Regions from separate parts of the Paenarthrobacter sp. NPDC089714 genome, predicted to be linked through region 1. Evidence: riboswitches for the same ligand, from Rfam matches in the RefSeq annotation. Region 1 holds a riboswitch; each other region holds the start of a gene.
The links. A riboswitch is a leader RNA that binds a small molecule or an ion and turns the genes downstream of it on or off. The one in region 1 is predicted to bind glycine.

Region 2: it holds a riboswitch for glycine, as region 1 does, so the genes downstream of both, gcvP (aminomethyl-transferring glycine dehydrogenase) here and gcvP (aminomethyl-transferring glycine dehydrogenase) in region 1, are expected to answer to the same signal.
Region 3: it holds a riboswitch for glycine, as region 1 does, so the genes downstream of both, cycA (D-serine/D-alanine/glycine transporter) here and gcvP (aminomethyl-transferring glycine dehydrogenase) in region 1, are expected to answer to the same signal.

The regions. Positions count from the first base shown of each region.
Region 1 is NZ_JBIVGX010000004.1:149,119-156,571, forward strand. Features, by position in the region: gene speB (agmatinase) at 30-1,025, opposite strand; gene ACIPY3_RS09480 (MFS transporter) at 1,022-2,404, opposite strand; gene ACIPY3_RS09485 (PucR family transcriptional regulator) at 2,570-4,063, shown strand; glycine riboswitch at 4,148-4,247, shown strand; gene gcvP (aminomethyl-transferring glycine dehydrogenase) at 4,405-7,275, shown strand; gene gcvT (glycine cleavage system aminomethyltransferase GcvT) at 7,287-7,453, shown strand, end outside.
Region 2 is NZ_JBIVGX010000005.1:106,397-113,849, forward strand. Features, by position in the region: gene ACIPY3_RS11355 (sigma-70 family RNA polymerase sigma factor) at 1-75, shown strand, start outside; gene ACIPY3_RS11360 (MFS transporter) at 181-1,734, opposite strand; gene ACIPY3_RS11365 (TetR/AcrR family transcriptional regulator) at 1,807-2,346, shown strand; glycine riboswitch at 2,442-2,538, shown strand; gene gcvP (aminomethyl-transferring glycine dehydrogenase) at 2,711-5,557, shown strand; gene gcvT (glycine cleavage system aminomethyltransferase GcvT) at 5,567-6,700, shown strand; gene gcvH (glycine cleavage system protein GcvH) at 6,894-7,280, shown strand.
Region 3 is NZ_JBIVGX010000010.1:70,842-78,294, forward strand. Features, by position in the region: gene ACIPY3_RS16630 (MFS transporter) at 1-178, shown strand, start outside; tRNA gene ACIPY3_RS16635 (tRNA-Ser) at 239-327, opposite strand; gene ACIPY3_RS16640 (prolyl oligopeptidase family protein) at 396-2,630, opposite strand; gene ACIPY3_RS16645 (FAD/NAD(P)-binding protein) at 2,691-4,637, shown strand; glycine riboswitch at 4,760-4,859, shown strand; gene cycA (D-serine/D-alanine/glycine transporter) at 5,019-6,479, shown strand; gene ACIPY3_RS16655 (hypothetical protein) at 6,522-7,453, opposite strand, start outside.

The DNA of each region.
Region 1 (7,453 bases):
GTTGGCGCAGCACGCCTGTGCTAAATACGTCAGGCTGTGGCTGCCTCCAAGGCAGGTTCTTCCGCTGCGGTTGCCTTTCCACGATTAACCATGAGTGCCAGCAAATCGAAGACGACTGTTGCGGCGGCCACGCTCGTGATATCGGCGTGGTCGTAGGCGGGAGCCACTTCCACCACGTCCGCACCCACGATGTTGATGCCGTTCAGGCCGCGGAGCAGGGCAAGCAGTTCGCGGGAATGCAGTCCGCCCATTTCCGGCGTTCCGGTTCCAGGGGCGTAAGAGGGGTCCAGGACATCGATGTCGATGGAGACGTAGACGGGCGTATCTCCCAGCCGCTGCTTGACCCGTTCGATCGCCGCCGGGACGCCGATGACGTCAAGGTCGGAACAGCGGATGATCTGGAATCCGAAGTCATGGTCCCGGAGGAAGTCGTTGCGGTCGTACACAGGCCCGCGGATGCCCACATGCATTGACTTGTCCTCAACAAGCAGCCCCTCCTCGAAGGCCCGGCGGAAGATCGTCCCGTGTGTAATGGGCTGGTCGAAGTAGGTATCCCAGGTGTCCAGGTGCGCATCGAAATGGAGCAGCGCCACCGGGCCGTGGACCTCGTTGACCGCCTGCAGCATGGGAAGGGCGATGGTGTGGTCGCCGCCGATGGTGATCAGCTTTTTGTCGCGGGCGATCAGGGGCCTGGCTTGCTCCTTGATCTCCTTGACGGCCCTGCCAATGTCGTAGGGCGTGCAGGCGATGTCGCCGGCGTCCACAACCTGGACTTCGTTGACGGGCTCAACGTCGAGTTCGGGGTGGTAGCCCGGGCGCAGGAGTCGTGAGGCTTCACGGACAGCGGCCGGACCAAAGCGGGCGCCGGGGCGGAAGGAGGTTCCGCCGTCGAACGGAACGCCCACAATGGCGATGTCGTAGTCCGGGACGCGGTCCAGTTGTGGAATCCGGGCGAACGTGCCCAGTCCGGCGAAGCGGGGAACTTGAGTGGCGTCGACGGGGCCGATTGGCTGGTGGTTGCTCATGACAGGGATCCTTCGTTGATCTTGGGGTCTGATGGTGCAGGAGGCTGCTTTTCGGAGGTGAGCTCGTGCAGTGACTTGTTGGCCGTTTCGGGAGCCAGGAGGAAGGTGGCAACGAGCCCCACAAGGGAGATGATCGCGCCGATGAGCAGTGAGCCGGCTGCTCCGAACGACACGATGGCCAGGGGCATCAGGTAGGTGCTGGCTGCCGAACCAACCCGGCTGATCGCCGTGCCGAAGCCGACGGCCGTAGCACGGATCTCTGTGGGGAACAGCTCGTTGGGATACACCACTTCAAGGAAGCTGGAGGCGCCGGAGGCCAGCGCGAAGATGGCCAAGGCGATGAAGAGTGGTGCTGCCTCCACGTTGGGGATGAAGGCCGGAATCGCCAAGGCAACCACAATGATGCCGAACGTCCACAAGAGCAGCTTTCGGCGTCCGATCTTTTCCACGAGCCAGAGGCCGGGAATGCCGCCGACCACAAACAACATGGAAATCAGGAACGAGCCGCCGTACAGGTTGGCGTCGCCGTGCATGCCAAACGACGTCAGGAGATCCGGGGCAAAGGTGTAAACGGCGAAGAGCGGGATGACCTGCGCAGTCCAGAAGATGGAAACAAAGAGCGTGCGCTTCCAAAACTGGCCCCTGAAGATGTCCAGGAAACTGCCTTGCCTCTGAGGTCCTTCGCTGTCGGAAGTGATGTCGCTGAGGCCGTACTGCGAGCCGTACACCTTCTTGATGACGGCATCGGCCTCGTCCCGGCGGCCGCGGGAGAGAAGCCATCGCGGGGATTCGGGCGTGCCCAAGCGGCACAGAAGCGTGATGATGGCGAAGACCGCCGGGCTGGCAACCATGAAGCGCCAGGCATCCGGACCGGCGTCGCGCAACAAGTAACCCACTGCGTAGGCTGCGGCGGCACCGATGGCCCAGACCACGAAGGTGGCGCCGAGGAGGCGTCCACGATGCTTCTTGGGCAGGAATTCGGCGAGCAGGGACGTTGCGATCGGGTAGTCCGCTCCGATGGCCATGCCCAGGAAGAACCTGCACAGAACCACCTGCCAAATATCGGTGGCGAAACCGTTGAGGACAGAGAACAGGGCCAGCGCGATGAGGTCCGCGATGTACATTTTGTGCCGGCCGATCTTGTCGGTCAGCCATCCGAAGACAGCGCCACCGAAGAAGATGCCTACCAGGCTGGCGGCGCCCACCAGGCCAACCTCCGCCGGGGACAGGTCCAGGCCGGGGGCCATGGTAATCAGGGCGATGCCGATGATGGACAGTGCATAGCCGTCGATGAAAGGTCCGCCGGACGCGAAGAACGTCAACTTTTTGTGGAACCGGGTTAGTGGGGCGTCATCAATGAGGTTGCTGGTTGCGCTCATTGCCAACCCTCTCTCGTGAATGCTCGTCATTGAGCGGGTGAAGTTAGTGGTTTCAGTTTTCGTGATGCGCGTCACCGCGTATATTCGTGCATTGTTTACATCTGACGAATCGGTTTAGACGAACGTCTAAGCACCCCGAAAGTACGCAGAACTGGAGCGCATCCCGTGGCCATCACCGTCGCCGAACTGGTCGCCGAACCGCAGCTTGGACTCACCCTTCTGGCGGGTGGGGGAGGGGCGGACAACCGCGTCACCTGGGCCCACACCTCGGACCTGCCGCGCCTTTGGGAATGGGTCACTGGTGGCGAACTCATGATGACCAACGGACTCTCCGTGCCGGCAGACCCGGAGGGCCAAGTGGCGCTCGCCCAGGCCCTGATGGACGCCGGTGCCAGCGCACTCGCGATCGGCGAGAAGATGCACGCCCCGCCCCTCACCGCGGAATTCCTTGAGGCATGCGACAACCTGCCACTCCCGCTGATCAACATCCCGTATCCGCTGCCGTTCATTGCCATAGCAAGGTCCGTAGCGGAATCGTCGCTGCTCGAAGAGTCCCGCAGGCTCCGCCAAACGGCCCGGGTCTACGACCTCCTGCGCACCGCCGGTGCTTCCGAGGACCACTGGCAGAGCCTGGTGCTGCGCTTGGCCACGGAGCTGGACGCCGAGCTCTTCGTGGTGGACCGAAGCTGCCTCCACCCGTGGCATCCGGACGGCCAGGCCCTGCCGAACTTCCTGGTGGACGAATGGTCACCGCATCCGGGCCAGGTGTCCGTTGCGGGCAAGAACTTCCAATGGCACCGGATCCGCGGCAGGCATGTGCTGACCATGGACATTCCCGCGCACGCGAATGCGCTCCTGGTGGTGCTGCCCACCAGCGAACCGCACCCTGACGCCGTCGTACTTTTGCATGCCGCAACCGTGCTGGGACTGCAGTTGGCGCGCATCGTGCTCTCGCTGGAGGGGCGGCACCGGCTGGCCGGCGAGTTCCTCCTCCAAGCGCTGGACGGCCGCCTGGGGACGGCGGAAATGGAACGGCGGCTGGAGGCTTTCGGGGTGCCTGCCCAAAGTTTCGTGGTCGCCTCGCTGTCAGCGGACGACGGCGACAGGCTGGCCAACGTGCACGTCGACCTGTGGCGGCACGGGACTGCGGCGGCCTCCTTGCGACGGAACGACCGGCTGCACATGGTGGTTGCGTCGGAGGTTGCCGATGAACTCCTGAGGCACTGCGCCCCAGCTGGAACCACCATTGGCGTGAGCTCCGCGGCAGCGGTTGGGGGACTGCAGCAGGCACTCCAGGAGTCGCTCTGGGCGCTGGGTTCGGCGAAAGCAAACAAGCTCGGGTTGGCCCGAGACGCGGAAGGGCCGAGCTGGCTGGGGTTGACCGGATTCGAAGAGGGAACAGCATTGGTCCAGCGACTTTTGGGCCCGGTTTTCGACTACGAACAGCGCCAGGACGGCGACCTGATGGTCACCCTGAAGACGTACTTGGACTCGCAGCGTTCCTGGCAGAAAACGGCGTCCGCGCTCTTCACGCACCGGCAAACCATCATCTACCGGATCCGGAAAATCGGTGAGCTGACGGGGTTGGACATGGGTGAAACGTCAACGTTGGCGCAGCTGTGGCTGGCGTTGCAGGTCCACGAGGCGATGCACTGCTAGCCTCCGGGAGAACACCTGCCTTGCGCTTTTTCGCCGTGACCCGCTATGGTGTGAAGCGTGTCACTGAGGTGGCGCAAACGCTTTTGATCTGCGGCGGGAGAGTCCTGCCGGGTACATCCAGTCAGGCGCCGTAGGAGCAAATCCTCCCCAGGAATCTCTCAGGCCCATGTACCGCCGCGGCGAGGCAACTCTGGAAAGCAGTCCGGGCAACCGGGCTCACCGACGGTGCAAGTGAACTATGCGGAACCACAGTTCACGGAATCTCTCAGGTCCAATACAGAGCGGGGAGGAACCCATATTCACCATGGCGCTCAGCGGGCGCCTGAATCCTGGAGTTCCTCTTGACTGTTCAATCCTCCCCAACCGCATTCGCGGATCGGCACATCGGCGCCCGCCGCCAGGCCGATATTGACACCATGCTCAAGGCCATCGGCTACGACTCCGTCGACGGCCTGGTGGACGTCGCTGTTCCCCATTCCATCCGCCAGTCCTCACCGCTCACGCTGCAGAAGGCGCTGAGCGAGGTTGAGGTCCTGGCCGAACTCCGCAGGCTGGCGTCCAAGAACAAGACCGCCGTGCAGATGATCGGCCAGGGCTACTACGACACCGTGACGCCGCCGGTGATCCGCCGCAACATCCTCGAATCCCCCGCTTGGTACACGGCCTACACGCCGTACCAGCCGGAAATTTCGCAGGGTCGCCTTGAGGCGCTTCTGAACTTCCAGACCATGGTGCAGGACCTGACCGGCCTGCCGATCGCCAACGCTTCGCTGTTGGACGAAGCCACCGCTGTGGCCGAGGCTGTGCTGCTCATGCGCCGGGCGAACAAGGACAAGTCCGCGAAGGATGGCAAGACCGTCCTGGATGCCGACCTCCTGCCGCAGACCATCGCGATCGTGAAGGGCCGCGCGGAGGCGTTGGGCTTCGAGGTTCTTGTTGCGGACCTCTCCGACGGCCTGCCCGACGGCGACATCAACGGTATCGTCCTGCAGCAGCCCGGCGTCTCGGGCCGGGTCTTCAACCACGCTCCGGTGATTGCTGCTGCCAAGGAACGCGGTGCCCTGGTCACCGTCGCTGCCGACCTGCTGGCGCTCACCCTCATCACGCCCCCGGGCGAACAAGGTGCCGATATCGCCGTCGGAACCGCCCAGCGCTTTGGCGTGCCGCTGTTCTTCGGTGGCCCGCACGCCGCTTACATGGCTGTCCGCAATGGCATGGAGCGTACGCTTCCGGGCCGCATCGTGGGTGTGTCCAAGGACAACGCCGGCGTGCCCGCCTACCGCCTCGCTTTGCAGACCCGCGAGCAGCACATCCGCCGCGAGAAGGCCACGTCCAACATCTGCACGGCCCAGGCGTTGCTCGCCATTGTCGCCTCGATGTATGCGGTCTACCACGGTCCCGAAGGGCTCAAGGCGATCGCCGAAACCGTCCACGGCCATGCCCGTGTCCTGGCTACCGCGCTGGAGAAGGCCGGGCGCGAACTCGTGGCCGACTCCTTCTTCGACACCCTCACGGTCCGCGTCCCAGGCAAGGCCGCCAAGGTGATCGGCGCCGCCGAAGCACGCGGCATCAACCTCCGCTTCATCGATGAGGACACCGTGGGTGTCTCGCTTGATGAAACCACGACGCCGGAGGTCCTGTCCGCGGTGGCCGTCGCCTTTGGTGCCGGTCCGGTAGGGGACGCTGCAGGGTTCCAGCTGCCTTCAGATGTTGTCCGGACCTCGGATTTCCTTCAGCACCCGGTGTTCAACACGCACCGTTCCGAGACGCAGCTGTTGCGCTATATCCGCAAGCTGTCCGATCGGGACCTCGCGCTGGACCGCACCATGATCCCGTTGGGTTCGTGCACCATGAAGCTGAACGCCACGGCTGAGATGGAAGCCATTTCCTGGCCGGAGTTCGCATCTATCCACCCGTTCGCTCCGGATTCCCAGACCGCTGGCTGGCGCGAGCTGATTGCCGGGTTGGAAGCTGATCTGACGGAGATCACGGGCTACGACCAGGTCTCCATCCAGCCCAACGCCGGTTCCCAGGGTGAGCTCGCAGGTCTCTTGGCGATCCGCGGGTACCACCTTTCCCACGGCGATTCGCAGCGGAACATTTGTTTGATTCCGGCTTCTGCGCACGGCACGAACGCTGCTTCGGCTGTGCTGGCTGGCATGAAGGTGGTGGTGGTGGCCACGGCTTCTGATGGCACCATCGACCACGATGACCTCAAGGCCAAGATCGAGGCCAACCGTGAGGTGCTTTCGTGCATCATGATCACGTACCCGTCCACGCACGGTGTGTACGACGCCGATGTCGTTGAGGTGTGCGATGCCGTGCATGAGGCTGGTGGCCAGGTATACGTGGATGGGGCGAACCTCAACGCGCTCGTTGGCCTGGCCCAGCCGGGTAAGTTCGGCGGGGACGTATCCCACCTGAACCTGCACAAGACCTTCTGCATCCCCCACGGCGGCGGCGGACCCGGTGTTGGTCCGGTCGCTGCGAAGGCTCACCTGGCGCCGTTCATGCCTGGCGACGCCAACAACGCATCTTCTTCAGAGGGTGGCGTGGCGATTTCGGCTTCCCGTTTCGGTTCGGCCGGTGTCCTGCCGATCTCCTGGGCCTACGTGAAGCTCATGGGCGGCGAAGGACTGACCGAGGCCACCAAGTCGGCGCTGCTGGCGGCGAACTACGTTGCTTCCCGCCTGGACGAGCACTTCCCGATCCTCTACACAGGCGAAGGCGGACTCGTTGCCCACGAGTGCATCCTGGACCTCCGCGAACTCACTGCCCGCACGGGCGTTACGGCTGAGGATGTGGCCAAGCGCCTCATCGACTTCGGCTTCCACGCTCCGACGCTGGCGTTCCCGGTGGCCGGGACCTTGATGGTGGAGCCGACGGAGTCGGAAGACCTCGCCGAGATCGACCGGTTCATCGAAGCCATGATCACCATCCGGGCCGAGATCGAACAGGTTGCTGCCGGTGACTTCTCCGTGGAGAACTCCCCGCTGCGCAACGCACCCCACACGGCAGCCGCCGTCGTAAGTTCCTCCTGGGAGCGTGACTACACGCGTGAGCAGGCCGCCTTCCCAGTGCCGAACCTCAAGCAGGACAAGTACTTCCCGCCCGTCGGCCGCATCGACGGCGCAGCCGGCGACCGCAACCTGGTGTGCTCCTGCCCTCCCCTCGAAGCGTTCGAGGAAAACACAGCAGAGTTTGAGAACTAAAGGATCCCGACATGTCTGAGAACTACACCGCTCTCTACGAGCAGCACAAAAAGGCCGGCGCTTCCTTCACCGACTTCGGCGGCTGGCAGATGCCCCTCAAGTACGAGTCCGAGCTTGCTGAGCACCACGCCGTGCGCAACGCCGCAGGCCTGTTCGACCTCTCCCACATGGGCGAAGT
Region 2 (7,453 bases), on a different contig from region 1:
GCATTGGCTACTGCCACCACCGGTGGCATTACCCGGACCCTGGGCCTCGGCTCGACACTCAACCAGGCAGTCTGAACGCCAGCAACCCGGGCCGCTGGTGCGGCCCGGGCTGCTTCGTCCGGGACTCCGTATGAATCTTGTGAATCTTGTGAATCTTGTGAATCCTGGGGGCAGACCCACCTACTGCGCCTTCGGTACCCGGCGAAGTACGACGGCGGCAAGCACTGCCGCTCCTGCCATCAGTACCAGCCCAATCGCCGCAGTGATGTGGACACCCGATTCGAAGGCAACCCGGGCTGCCTCGGTCAACGCTTCCGACAGGGGCGCCGGGAGTGCCGAGGCGGCGTCAACCGCTCCGGCCAGCGTCTCCCCGGACTTGCCCGCAGCCTCCGAAGATACGCCGTCCGGAATGACGAGGTTGTGCTGGTAAGAGGCCGTGAGGATGGACCCGAGCACGGCCGTGCCCAGCAGGGATCCGAGTTCGTACCCGGTTTCCGAGATGGCCGAGGCCGCCCCTGACTTGTCGGCCGGCACGGAGGCCAGGATGAGGTCGTTGGAGATGGTTTCCGCGGCCCCCACACCAACGGCCAGCACGGTCAATGCGGAGAGCAGGAACACGGGACCGGTTCCGTGGTCGCCGGCCATCGCCACGAAATAGCCCACGGCGCTGAGCGTCAGCCCACCGGCTACCACGAATCCCGGGCGGATCCGCTTCACCAGCGGGACCACCAGGAGACCGGCCACCACTGTTGCCAGAAGCGCTGGAATCATGGCGATTCCGGCTTCCATGGGTGACTGCCCTTCGATCAATTGCAGGTGTTGGGCGAAGAAGTAGATGAACCCAGTCATGGAGAACAAGGACAACACGTTGGCCACAATGGCCGTGCTGAACACCTTGTTGTGGAACAAGCGGACGTCCAGCATGGGGCTGGAGAGTTGCTGCTGCCTGCGCACAAACAACACGCCCATCACCAAGCCGAACGCCATGAAGGCAGCCGCGGATGCTCCGAATCCATGCACGGCGAGTTCTTTGATCCCGTAGACAAAGGGCGCCATGGTGAGCACGGACAGGACGATGCTGGGTACGTCCACGCGGCCCGGGTTGGCATCCTTGGACTCAGGGATGAGCACCCGGCCGAAGGCGAGCAGCGGCAGGAGGAGGAAGGCCGCCACGAGGAACACGGCGCCCCACCAGAAGTGCTCCACGAGCCAGCCACCGAAGATCGGGCCGAGCGCGGCGCCGCCGGAGAAACCCGCAGCCCAGACGGCAATAGCAAGCCGGCGACGGTTGGGGTCGGTGAAGATGTTCCGGATCAGGGACAGGGTGGAGGGCATCAGCATGGCGCCGAAGACACCAAGTGCGGCGCGACCGGCGATCAGCCACTCCGCGGAAGGCGCGAACGCCGTGGCAGCCGAAACCGCCGCGAAGCCTGTGCTGCCGATCAGGAGCAGCCGCCGTCGTCCGATCCGGTCGCCGAAGTTGCCCATGGACACCAGCAGTGCCGCCAGGACCAGCGGGTAGGCGTCCACGATCCAGAGGAGTTGGATGCCGCCGACTTCCAGTGAGCGGGCGATTTCCGGCAGGGCGAAGGTGAGCGCGGTGTTGTCGACGGCCACCAGGAGCACCGGGAACATCAGCAGTGCCAGGGCCGTCCAGTCGCGCCACGGTGCGGTCTTGCCCGGAACCGGGCGCACGGAGGAACGGGGAGCGTGGGTTGAGGACGGCGAGAACATGACCTTTACTGTACCGTCCAGACGGTACAGTTTCAAATAGAACAAGACCAAGCTTTAGGGAATGATGGATCCATGCCGCGAAAACCAGTAGCCCGGGACGCCGTCCTGGACGCCTTTGAAGCACTCCTGATCGAAGTGGGGGAGCGTGCTGCCACCCTGGACGCCGTGGCCAAGCGCGCAGGCGTCTCAAAGGGAGGCTTGCTCTATCACTTCCCGAACAAGGAGTCGCTCATCAGCGCCCTCCTGGAGCGCTTGGATGACTTGGCCAAGGAAGATACCGAACAGATGCAGGCGGCGCCCGACGGCGCAGCGGCCTACTTCATCCGCTCCTCGCTCTGGGCCGGAACACCCATGGACCGGGCGTTCGTTGCGGCAACCAGGTTGGCCGAGGTGGCCCACGAGGAGACCCGCCGCCGGTTCGCGGCCATTCAACAGCGCTGGCTTGACGTCCTTGCCGACGACGTTGGCCCGGAGGTTGCCAAGGCGGTCAGCTACATGGGAGACGGCCTCTATTTCAACGCGATGTTCGAGGGCGGACAGGAAGCCGGCGGCGCCGGGCGGGAGGCCGACGTCGAGGTCCTCCTCGCGGTCCTGGACCGCCTGCGGAAGTAGCGGACCTTCCATTTGCCGCCGCGCTGCGGGCATAGGACAATTAACATCTGTGGTGTGCCTTCCTTGGCACGCCGCCTACAACTGCATAAAGCCTTTGATCTGCGGCGGGAGAGTCCTGCAGTACGAGATGCAGGCGCCGTAGGAGCAAATCCTCCCCAGGAATCTCTCAGGCCCATGCACCGCCGCGGATAGGCAACTCTGGAAAGCAGCAGGCAGTCCGGCCGGATTGTTGTGCTCACCGACGGTGCAAGCGGGTGGCTGTGCGGACAGCATCACGCGGAAACTCTCAGGTCCAATACAGAGCGGGGAGGAACCCGAGCCACTGCGGCGTACCCAAACGCCGCCCAAGTAATGGAGTTCCTTCGTGACGGTTAGTTCAGCCTCCACCACCTTCGTCGACCGGCATATCGGTGCCCGCCGCCAGGCCGACATTGACACCATGCTCAAGTCTGTCGGTTACGACTCCGTGGATTCCCTCGTGGACACCGCGGTTCCCAACGACATCCGCCAGGACGTTGCCCTGACCCTGCAGAACGCCCTTTCGGAGGTGGAGGTCCTCGCGGAACTGCGCAAGCTCGCCTCCAAGAACAAGACGGCCGTCCAGATGATCGGCCAGGGCTATTTCGACACCGTCACACCGCCGGTGATCCGCCGCAACATCCTCGAATCCCCGGCTTGGTACACCGCATACACGCCCTACCAGCCGGAAATTTCCCAAGGCCGCCTCGAAGCGCTGCTGAACTTCCAGACCATGGTCCAGGACCTCGTTGGCCTCCCGATCGCCAACGCCTCGCTGCTTGACGAAGCCACCGCCGTGGCCGAAGCCGTGCTGATGATGCGCCGGGCCAACAAGAACAAGGCCGCCCAGGATGGCAAAACCGTCCTGGACGCCGACTGCCTCCCGCAGACCATCGCCATCGTGAAGGGCCGCGCTGAAGCGCTCGGCTTCGAGGTCGAAGTTGCGGACCTGAGTGCCGGCCTCCCGGAAGGCGCCATCAACGGCGTCGTCCTGCAGCAGCCTGGCGTTTCGGGCCGGGTCTTTGACCACTCCGCCGTGATCGCCGAGGCCAAAGAACGGGGCGCCCTGGTCACCGTCGCTGCAGACCTTCTCTCCCTCACCCTCATCACCCCTCCGGGCGAGCAGGGTGCCGATATCGCCGTCGGCTCCGCCCAGCGCTTGGGCGTCCCGTTGTTCTTCGGCGGCCCGCACGCCGCCTACATGGCCGTTCAGAAGGGGCTCGAGCGTTCCATGCCCGGCCGCCTGGTGGGCGTTTCAAAGGACGACGCCGGTGTTCCCGCCTACCGCTTGGCGCTGCAGACCCGTGAGCAGCACATCCGCCGCGAAAAGGCCACGTCCAACATCTGCACCGCACAGGCACTCCTGGCGATCGTCGCCTCGATGTACGCGGTCTACCACGGTCCCGAAGGCCTGAAGGCGATCGCCGAGACCGCACACCACCACGCCCGCACCCTTGCCGCCTCGCTGAAGGCTGCCGGCGTCGAGGTCCTGCACGGTTCCTTCTTCGACACCATCACGGTCCGTGTCCCGGGTCGCGCATCCTCCCTTGTGGCTGCCGCTGAAGAGCGCGGCATCAACCTGCGCGGGATCGACGCTGACACGGTCGGCATTTCTGTGGACGAAACAACCACGACGGCGGTTGTCGCCGACGTCGCAGCCGTCTTCGGCGCCTCCGTGGTTGAGTCCGCTGAGGGCTTCGCGCTTGAAGCTTCCGTTGAACGCTCCAGCGAATACCTGCAGCACCCGGTGTTCAACACGCACCGCTCCGAAACCCAGCTCCTGCGCTACATCCGCAAGCTCTCCGACCGCGACCTCGCGCTGGACCGCACCATGATCCCGCTGGGTTCGTGCACCATGAAGCTCAACGCCACGGCTGAGATGGAAGCCATTTCCTGGCCGGAGTTCGCCTCCATCCACCCGTTCGCCCCGGATTCCCAGACCGCTGGCTGGCGTGAACTCATCACAGATCTTGAAGCCCAGCTGACCGAGATTACCGGCTACGACCAGGTCTCCATCCAGCCCAACGCCGGTTCCCAGGGCGAGCTGGCAGGCCTCCTCGCGATCCGCGGCTACCACCACTCCCGCGGCGACCAGCAGCGCAACGTCTGCCTCATCCCGGCTTCTGCCCACGGCACCAACGCTGCCTCGGCCGTGCTCGCAGGAATGAAGGTCGTTGTGGTGGCTACTGCCTCCGACGGCACCATCGACCACGATGACCTCAAGGCCAAGATCGAGGCCAACCGCGACGTGCTCTCGGCCATCATGATCACCTACCCGTCCACTCACGGTGTCTACGACGCCGATGTGCGCGAGGTGTGCGACGCGATCCACGAAGCCGGCGGCCAGGTGTACATCGACGGCGCCAACCTCAACGCGCTCGTTGGGCTGGCCCAGCCGGGCAAGTTCGGCGGGGACGTGTCCCACCTGAACCTGCACAAGACCTTCTGCATCCCGCACGGCGGCGGCGGACCCGGTGTTGGTCCGGTGGCAGCCAAGGCACACCTCGCACCGTTCATGCCCGGTGACGCCACGTCCTGGACCGAAGGCAACGACGTTCCGATCTCGGCATCGCGCTTCGGCTCGGCCGGTGTGCTTCCCATCTCCTGGGCCTACGTGAAGCTCATGGGCGGCCAGGGACTGACCGAAGCCACCAAGTCCGCCTTGTTGGCTGCGAACTACATCGCTTCCCGCCTCAACGAGCACTTCCCGGTTCTCTACACCGGTGAAGGCGGACTTGTAGCGCACGAGTGCATCCTGGACCTCCGCGAGCTGACGGCGAAGACCGGCGTCACGGCTGAGGATGTGGCCAAGCGCCTCATCGACTTCGGCTTCCACGCACCCACGTTGGCCTTCCCTGTTGCGGGCACGCTCATGGTGGAGCCCACCGAGTCCGAGGACCTCGTGGAGATCGACCGCTTCATTGAAGCCATGATCACCATCCGGGCCGAGATCGAGCAGGTAGCTGCCGGGGACTTCTCCGTGCAGGATTCCCCGCTCCGCCGCGCACCCCACACGGCAGCCGCCGTCGTGAGCTCCGACTGGGACCGTGCCTACCCGCGTGAGCAGGCCGCCTTCCCGGTCCACCACCTCAAGCAGGACAAGTACTTCCCGCCCGTCGGCCGGATTGACGGTGCTGCGGGTGACCGCAACCTGGTGTGCTCCTGCCCGCCGATCGAAGACTTCGAAAACTAAGGACTGGTCATGACTGGGAAATACACAGCCCTCTACGAAGAGCACAAGAAGCTCGGCGCCTCCTTCACCGACTTCGGTGGCTGGCAGATGCCGCTCAAGTACACCTCAGAACTGGCTGAGCACCACGCCGTGCGGAAGTCCGCCGGCCTGTTCGACCTCTCCCACATGGGCGAAGTCTGGGTTACTGGTCCGGACGCGGGCGCCTTCCTGGACTACGCGCTGGTGGGCAAGTTGTCCGCGATTGCCGACGGTAAGGCCAAATACTCGCTGATCTGCCAGGAGGACGGCGGAATCATCGACGACCTCATTGTCTACCGCCGCGGTCCCGAAAAGTTCCTGGTGGTACCCAATGCCGGAAACGCTCCCGTTGTTGCTGCCGCGCTCCTGGTGCGTGCCGCCGGGTTCGACGTCGTGGTTGAGGACGCCTCCTCTGAGACCTCCCTCATCGCGGTTCAGGGACCCCTCGCCGAAGCCGTCCTCCTGCGACTGGTCCCGGCGGAGCAGCACACCCTCGTGACGGAACTGAAGTACTACGCCGCGGTTGACGTGACCTTCCTGGTAGCCGGCAGCGGCCAGGACCTGCTCCTGGCCCGTACCGGATACACCGGCGAAGACGGCTTCGAGATCTTTGTGCCCAACGAATCTGCCGCAGCCCTGTGGCAGGCCATTTCCGCGGTTGCCGAAGAGGGCGAGTTGGTTCCAGCAGGCCTCGCTTCCCGCGACTCACTGCGCCTCGAAGCCGGCATGCCCCTCTACGGCAACGAACTCTCCCGTGAAGGCAACCCCTTTGCCGCTGGGCTTGGACCCGTGGTGGCACTGTCCAAGGAAGGCGACTTTGTTGGTAAGGAAGCCCTCGCTGCTTTGAAAGCATCCGGCGCCGGGGTCTCCACTGGTCGCAAGCTCGTTGGCCTCAAAGGCCTCGGACGCCGTGCCGGCCGTTCGCACTACCCGGTCCTGAAAGACGGCGTGGTCGTGGGCGAAGTAACCTCTGGCCAGCCAAGCCCGACGCTCGGGTACCCCGTGGTTCTTGCCTATGTCGACGTGGCCCTTGCTGAGCCGGGGACTGCCTTGGACGTGGACCTCCGCGGCAAGGCTGAGCCCTTCGAAGTGGTCGCTCTGCCGTTCTACAAGCGCCAGAAGTAAGCCGTTTGCTGTCCGACGGGTCGCCTTTGGCCCGTCGGCTCCGGCATCCTCCGCGGGCTCGGTCGCCTAGGCGCCCGCTGGGCGGACGTGAGGCTCCCTTGGACGCCCGCTTCCGGATACCGGACCCGAAGGGGCCCGTTCCTGGTCACAGCGCCCCGGCCACAGATTTGTCCATACAACGTTAGGAAACAGAATGCCCAAAGTAGCGCCTGAACTTCAGTACTCCGACGAGCACGAGTGGGTTTTGCGTGGGGAGGGGAACTCGGTATCTGTTGGCATCTCCGAGGTTGCCACCGATGCGCTCGGTGACATCGTGTACGTCGACCTGCCCGAGGTTGGTTCGACGGTGACTGCAGGCGAGACCTGTGGCGAAGTCGAGTCCACCAAGTCCGTCTCGGACCTGTACTCTCCGGTCACCGGCGAGGTCACGGAGATCAACGACGCCGTAGTGTCCGATCCCGCCCTCATCAACAACGACCCCTACGGCGAAGGCTGGCTGTTCAAGGTCGCCGCCGAGTCCGACGGCCCGCTGCTCTCCGCGGTGGAGTACGCCTCCAAGAATGGTGGGGACCTGGCGTAGTTCCCCGTCGGACCCGATGGGTCCGGCATTCTCCGCGTGATTGGTCGTGTTGGCCCGCTGGGTTCGGCATCCTCCGCGTGCTCGGTCGCGTAAACGCCCGCTGAGCGGACGTGACGCTCCCTTGGACGCACGCTTCCGGATGCCGAACACATAAGGGCCACCCATGATCGTGT
Region 3 (7,453 bases), on a different contig from region 1:
CGGAGCGCTGTTCCTCCGGTTGTTCGACGCCACCCACCTTTTCGGGTCCGACCATGTGACCGCCTACAAGGGGGCGTTCCTGGCGATGGCCGTCCTGATGCTGGTCAGCACCATCGACAGCCTGACACTGCACCGCCACGCGGGAGCCGAGGTCAGCGCCGGTTCCCGGCGGCGGTAGATGCGGGCGGCGGAGGCGTTAAACGCAAAAGGTCCCGGTTCAAAAACCGGGACCAATTCGCGGAGACGGGGGGATTTGAACCCCCGGTCGAGTTTAACCCCGACCCTTCATTAGCAGTGAAGTCCATTCGGCCGCTCTGGCACGTCTCCAATCCGCTATTGCTAGCCCACCAAGGATACGCAGAACCAGCGGCCCAGTGCAAAACAGGCCAGGAGCGTCAGTTGATTCCGGCCAGCGCCCTCCACAGGAAATGGTTGCTCCGGGCCTGGAGGGCCGCGGCTTGCCGGTTGTCCGAGGCTCCGGCATGCCCGCCTTCCAAGGCTTCGTGGAACCACACGTTGCGTATGCCCATGGCCTGCATGCGGGCCGCCATCTTGCGGGCCTGGACGGGGCCCACGCGGTCGTCGGACGTGGCGGTCCAGATGAAGGTCTCCGGGTACTCCACGCCGTCGTGCAACAGGTGGTACGGCGAGAAGGTTCGGATGAACTCCCACTGCCCGGGAACATCCGGGTCGCCGTATTCGGCAATCCAGGAGTACCCGGCGGAGAGCTTGGAGTAGCGGCGCATGTCCAGCAACGGCACTCCGCAGGACACCGCGCCGAACAACTCCGGGTACTGGGTGAGCATGTTGCCTACCAGCAGCCCGCCGTTGGAACCGCCCACGCAGCCGAGGCGCTTCCGGCTGGTGACTCCACGGGAGATCAGGTCCCGGGCGACGGCAGCGAAGTCTTCGTAGGCACGGTGACGGTTTTCCTGGAGTGCAGCGCGGTGCCAGGAGGGCCCGTATTCGCCGCCGCCACGGATGTTGGCCACTACATACACGCCACCCCGGGCATGCGAATCCGGCCCGGTGGTGCGGCGCTCCAACCAGGCACGGCCAACCGTACCGCTGTAGGCAGGGGTGCGGGACACTTCGAATCCGCCGTAGCCGGAGAGCTGCGTAGGATTTTGGCCGTCCAGGACCAGGTCCTTTGAGGCCACCTGGAAGTAGGGCACGCGGGTGCCATCAGCGGAGGTGGCGAAGTGCTGCTGGACCTCGTACCCGGCTTCGTTGAAGAACGACGGCGACCGTTTCACCTCTTCGTGGTGGCTGTTGACGCCCCCGGTGCGCCCGGAGTCCAGGGAGTACACGGCTTCCCCGGGCTCCAGGGTTCCCCGGGTGAGCGTGGTGGGCGTCGTGAAGCCGGTGGCGACCAGCCAATAGTCGTTGCCGGCGCCGGATTCATCCTCGTCATCCACGGCGTAGGCGTTGACATCGTGGAGGGGCGGGCAGGCATCCAGGGTGCTGGAGGCCCAGGACCCCGCAGAATCGAGACGGGTGGCGTCCAGCACACGGATTTCGGAGGAAACGTCGTGCAGCAGGTTCAGCAGGAGGTAGTCCCGGGTCCAGCTCCAGGACTGGAGGGACGTGTGCTGGTCCGGGGTGAAGAGCACCACCACCTCGCGTGATCCCGCGAGCCACGCGTCCAGGCCGGCCGCCAGCAGCGAGCCTGCGGGATAGACAACATCGGCCAAGGACCAGTCCTTCTGGGGCCGGAACATCAGCCATTCCCGGTGTGCGCTGATGTTCACGTCCGTGGGTACCTCGATGGCAACCCACGAATCGTCGCGGAGCAGCCACGTGCTCCGGTTGTAGAAGTCGATGTAGTCCACTGCGAAGGTCCGCTCGTAGCCCGGAGTGGCGTCGTGGGCCACCATGGCGAGCATGTGGTCTTCGGGGATTTCGAAGACCTGCTTCGCAGAGGCCAACGACTGCCCCCGGCGAAGCTGGACCGCCGTGCGGGCGTAGGAGGACGACGTCGCCGGGAGGCCGTCCGCCGTGCTGGAAACGAGCAGCGTATCGGCATCGAGCCAGCTGACGTTGCCTTTTGCGGTTGGCACGTCGAAGCCGCCCGCGCCTGGGTCCACAAAGGAGCGGGTCTCGACGTCGAACTCGCGGTACCGGTTGGCGTCGCCGCCGTCGGGGGAGAGCGAAACCATCGCCAAACGGTACTCGGCGCCGGGCGCGGGACGCAGGAACCCGGCACCGTGGAAGACCCACTCGATCCCCTCGGCCTTGGCGAGGGCGTCAACGTCCAGCAGCACGTCCCAAACGGGTTCGGACAAAAGGTAGCTATCCCACGTGGTGCGGCGCCAGAGGCCCTTGGGGTGCTCCCGGTCCTTCCAGAAGTTGTAGTAGAAGTCGCCCCGCTTGTTCACCATGGCGATCCGGTCGGTGGAGTCCAGGACTTCGAGGATTCCGGCCTCCACGGCAGCGTAGTCGGCGTCTTCCAGCAGGTCCTCCGTGCGGGCGTTCTGCTCGCGGACCCAGGCCAGCTGCTCTTCGCCGTGGATGTCTTCCAGCCAGACATTCTCATCCGTCGGTTCCGCTGCCACATCGGCGGCGTGGCGGGGTCCGGTAGCGGGGCGGTCTTCGGGGAGTGGCGTCTGATCAGCTTCTGTGGTGGTCATCGCCCCATCCAAGCAACTCTTTTCACGGGGAAGCAAGTCACACGGACGTTAGGCTTGAGCGTGGCTAAATCGCAAATCATCCGTGTTGCCCTGGTGGGGGCGGGCCCCCGGGGTACCAGTGTGCTTGAGCGGCTGCTCGCCAACTGGGCCGCCACCACGGACGAGGCGAATGTGACCGCAACGCTCCACATCCACGTCATTGATCCTTACCCGGCCGGTTCGGGCCACGTGTGGCAGCCGGACCAGTCGCGGCTGTACCTGATGAACACCCAGTCGTTCTATCCGACGCTCATTCCCGAGGATCCCGAACTTGCGCCGCCCTTGGCGGGGACGTCCTTCGACGAATGGCGAGTCACCCGGCGTCGTGATGGCCAGGGGCTGAACCAGGCCGAGAAGGCGGAACTGGCCACCCTCGAGTCGGACAACTTCCCCAGCCGCGCCATCTACGGACGCTATTTGCGCCAGACCCTCGCGGAGCTGCTGCAGCGGCTGCCCGACGGCGTCGAGGTCACCTTCCATGAAACCACCGCCATCGCGGCGCGGCCGGTTGGTGACATGTTCGACGTCGAACTGGCCGACGGCGGTAGCCTCACGGTCGGTTCGGTGGTCCTCGCGCTGGGGCACATCGAATCCCGGCTGAATCCCGAGCAGCGCTCGTTCGAAACCGCCGCGCGGGAACAGGGCCTGCTCTACTTCCCGCCTGCTCCTCCAGCTGATGTGGACTGGACACGCGTACCGGACAACGAGCCGGTCCTGGTCCGCGGCATGGGACTGAATTTCTTCGACGTCATGGGGCAGCTGACGGAAGGCCGCGGGGGCAAATTCGTCGACTCCGTGGCTCCGGGGACCGGTACGCTCGAGTACCGGCCGTCCGGCCGCGAGCCGAAGATCATCGCTGCCTCACGAAGGGGCACCCCGTACCGCGCCAAGGCCGGGCTGTCCGGCTACTACGCCACGAGCATCACGCTCCGGTACCTCACCGAGGCCGCCATGGACCGCTTCAAAGCCGCTGGCATCCAGCCGGGCTTCGATCACGACCTCTGGCCGCTCCTGCACCGCGACGCCCTCTGGGCCTACTACGCCACGCTGGCGGGATCGCAACCAGCGGCGATCCGGGACCCGGCGCAGTTCCTCGCGGACCTGGAGGATGCCTTGCAGCCCCACGCCCACGCAACGGGCAACTGGGAAAGCGCCGTGGGTGCGCTCGTGGAAAAGCACGTGGTGGCCTCCCGCCGGCTCAACCTGAAGGGGCTTGCAGCACCCTTGGCCGGCCGGACCTTTGCCTCACGCAAGGAGCTGGACAAAGCCATTACGGACTACCTCGACGACGACGCGCGGCGCTCCGCCCTCGGCGAATCCGACCCCGTGAAGATGGCCATCGGTGCCCTGCACACCGGCCGGGCGATCCTCAAGACAGTAGTGGCCGACGGCGGCATCACGGACGAATCGTGGGTGGCCGAGTTGCGGGGCTGGTTCGAATCGTTCGTGGAGGGGTTGGCCAGCGGTCCTCCGGCGCTGCGGTCGGAACAATTAGCCGCCTTGGCGCGTGCCGGCGTCGTGAGTTTCGTGGGACCCGACCCCAAGTTCAGCGTGGATCGGAACGCCAAAGTGTTCCGAGCATTCTCGCCGTGGGTCCGCGACGTACCGGCGCAGGCACGGACGCTGATCGAGGCGATGTCGCCCGCGAACCGTGTGGGCATAAACATCTCGCCGCTCCTGGAGCAACTGCTGGAGGACGGTTTGGTCCGTACCAAGATCATGATGAGCGTCGAGGGAACTCCGGTGCAGACCACAGGCCTGGACGTTGAACCGCATCCTTACCGCCCGGTGGCGGCGAACGGTTCAGTGACCCGGGGGCTGTACGTGCTGAGCCTTCAGCTGTCCGCCACGCAGTGGGGAACCGCGATCGCGGCCGAGGCACGGCCCACCAAGGGCAGGGCATACAGGAGCGGGCAACGGACCCTGCGCGATGCCGACGAGATCGCCCGCAGCATCCTGAAGCTCTGACGCGCGCCGCGGACGCGGGCTTTGGCAGGGCAAAAACCATGGCCTGAGCTGGGCCGCTTGCAAGAACCACCACGCCTTCGCTACTGTGTGAGCTGCATCACCGGCAAGGTGGTGCGCGCTTTTGATCCGTGGCGGGAGAGTCCTGCCGGTACATCCCGTCAGGCGCCGTAGGAGCAAACCCTCCCCAGGAATCTCTCAGGCACCCTGTACCGCCGCGGCGAGGCAACTCTGGAAAGCAGTCCGGGATTCCCGGGCTCACCGAAGGTGCAAGCGGTTCTGCGTGCGCGCAGAACGCGGAAACTCTCAGGTCAATGACAGAGCGGGGAGGAACCCGAATCATCGTGGTACCCAAAAGGTACCGCCTGAACAATGGAGTTCCTCATGACGATTCAGCGCCCGCCAACAGATACCAGCCAAGAACCCCACCTCGAACGCCAGCTCAGCAACCGCCACATCCAGCTCATCGCGATTGGCGGTGCCATTGGAACGGGCCTCTTCATGGGCTCCGGCAAGACCATTTCAGCGGCCGGACCGTCGGTCATTTTCGTCTACATGATCATCGGCTTCATGCTGTTCTTCGTCATGCGGGCCATGGGCGAACTGCTGCTGAGCAACCTGAACTACAAGTCCTTCAGCGACTTTGCCGCCGACCTCCTGGGTCCCTGGGCAGGCTTCTTCACCGGCTGGACCTACTGGTTCTGCTGGGTCATCACGGGCATCGCGGACGTGATCGCCATTGCCGGCTACTCCAAGGAACTCTGGCCGGGCCTGCCACTCTGGATTCCCGGACTCATCACCATCGGCATCCTCCTGCTGCTCAACCTTGCCACGGTGAGGGCTTTCGGCGAGACGGAATTCTGGTTCGCCCTCATCAAGATCGTGGCCATCGCAGCGCTCATCATTGTTGGCCTTTTCATGATCTTCAGCGGCTTCCAGTCCGACGCCGGCCCGGCCAGCTTCACCAACCTCTGGTCACACGGCGGCTTCTTCCCCAACGAATTCATGGGCTTCGTGGCCGGCTTCCAGATCGCGGTCTTCGCGTTCGTCGGCATCGAACTGGTGGGAACCACGGCTGCCGAGGCCAAGGATCCGGAGAAGAACCTGCCCAAGGCCATCAACTCCATCCCCATCCGCGTGCTGCTCTTCTACGTTGGTGCCCTCATCATCCTGATGTCCGTCACGCCGTGGACCCAGTTCGCCGCCGGACACAGCCCCTTCATCGCCATGTTCTCCCTGGCCGGCCTGGGCGCCGCAGCTACGATCGTCAATCTGGTGGTTCTCAGCTCGGCGATGTCTTCGGCCAACTCCGGCATCTACTCCACTTCCCGCATGGTCTACGGCCTGGCACAGGAAGGCGACGCACCCGCCGTCTTCAGCGCCCTGTCCGGACGCAAAGTACCCCGCAACGCCCTGTTCCTTTCCTGCGTCCTGTTGCTGTCCGGCGTCGTGCTCATGTACGCCGGCCAGGACGTCGGCAAGGCGTTCGACATGGTCACCACCGTTTCCGCCGTCTGCTTCGTGTTTGTCTGGTCGATCATCCTGGCCAGCTACCTGGCATTCCGGAAGCGCCGGCCGCAGCTTCATGATTCTTCGAAGTTCAAGATGCCAGGCGGCGTGGTGATGGTGTGGGTGGTGTTCGCGTTCTTCGCGTTCATCTTCTGGGCTTTGACCACCCAACCTGACACCCTCATGGCGTTGCTCGTGACCCCGGTCTGGTTCCTGGCCTTGGGCGTTGCGTGGGCCATCCTCCGTAAGCGACCCACCCACCTTGCCCGCTACGAGCACTTCCGCGCCGAGCTGCAGAAGGACGCTGAGCGGATACCGGAACCCGTCCGCAACTAGCCAGTCGCCCGGCTCTTGCGTCATCTCGAGACTCGGGCCGTGCTAGCGTTCACGGGCGCCAAGGTCGGGGGCTGTGCCAATGACGGTTCGGCTTATGGGAAGGTACGCTGCCCCGAGTTGCCTGTCCACGGGGTAGGCAGAGGAGACGGATGCCACGGAAACCGGCGTCAGCGCGCGGTTCAGGACCGTGGATCCAGCCAGGGGAACAAAACCCGAGTCAACAGGAACACCCGTTCCCCTGACCAAGCCGGCCCACCCGTTCACGGTCCCTGGCAAGGTCCGCCACGGATTGTCGGTCAGGGCTTTGTCGGCCCAATTGACTCCGAGGTTGATCACGCCACCCGCTGTGTAGGAGGGGTCAACATCGCTGACCTGCCGCAGCGTTGGGTAGGTCACGCCGGAGAAGGCGAAGACGTTGTTCCAGACTTCGGCACGTTCCTTTGTGGTGGAGATGTTGAACAAGGGCGACTCATTGTTGGAAACCACGACGGTGTTGTGCCAGAAGTACAAGATTCCCTTTCGGAAGAGGGATTCGCCCCAATTGCTGGCACCAGCCGCGCCATAATGGTCTCCGCCATAGTGGATGACGGAGCCGCCGACGGGGCCATTCTTGCGGATCTGGTTTCCGTAGACATACGTCGTTCTGTAGGCCGGGTTGTCCTTGACGACCGGGAAGAAGTCTTCCGCCTCGACCAAATCGATCGAATGGGCGCCACCTTCGATCGAGTTGTAGCGGACGACTGTCCCGGACGAACGGTCCTTGATGGCGTTTCCGAGGGCGCCGACACGGAGGGGGCCGAACCGGTTGTATTCGTAGATCACCCCGGAGCTCTCCGTGTAGGTGTTGTGGATGCCCTCAGAGCCCACCACTCCATTGCCGTAGATGTAGTTCCTGCTGATCCGGATGTTGCTTGTGACGGTCTTGGCGTTGTCCGAGGTTGAGCGGCTGGACACACCGTTCGTGCAGTCGTGGA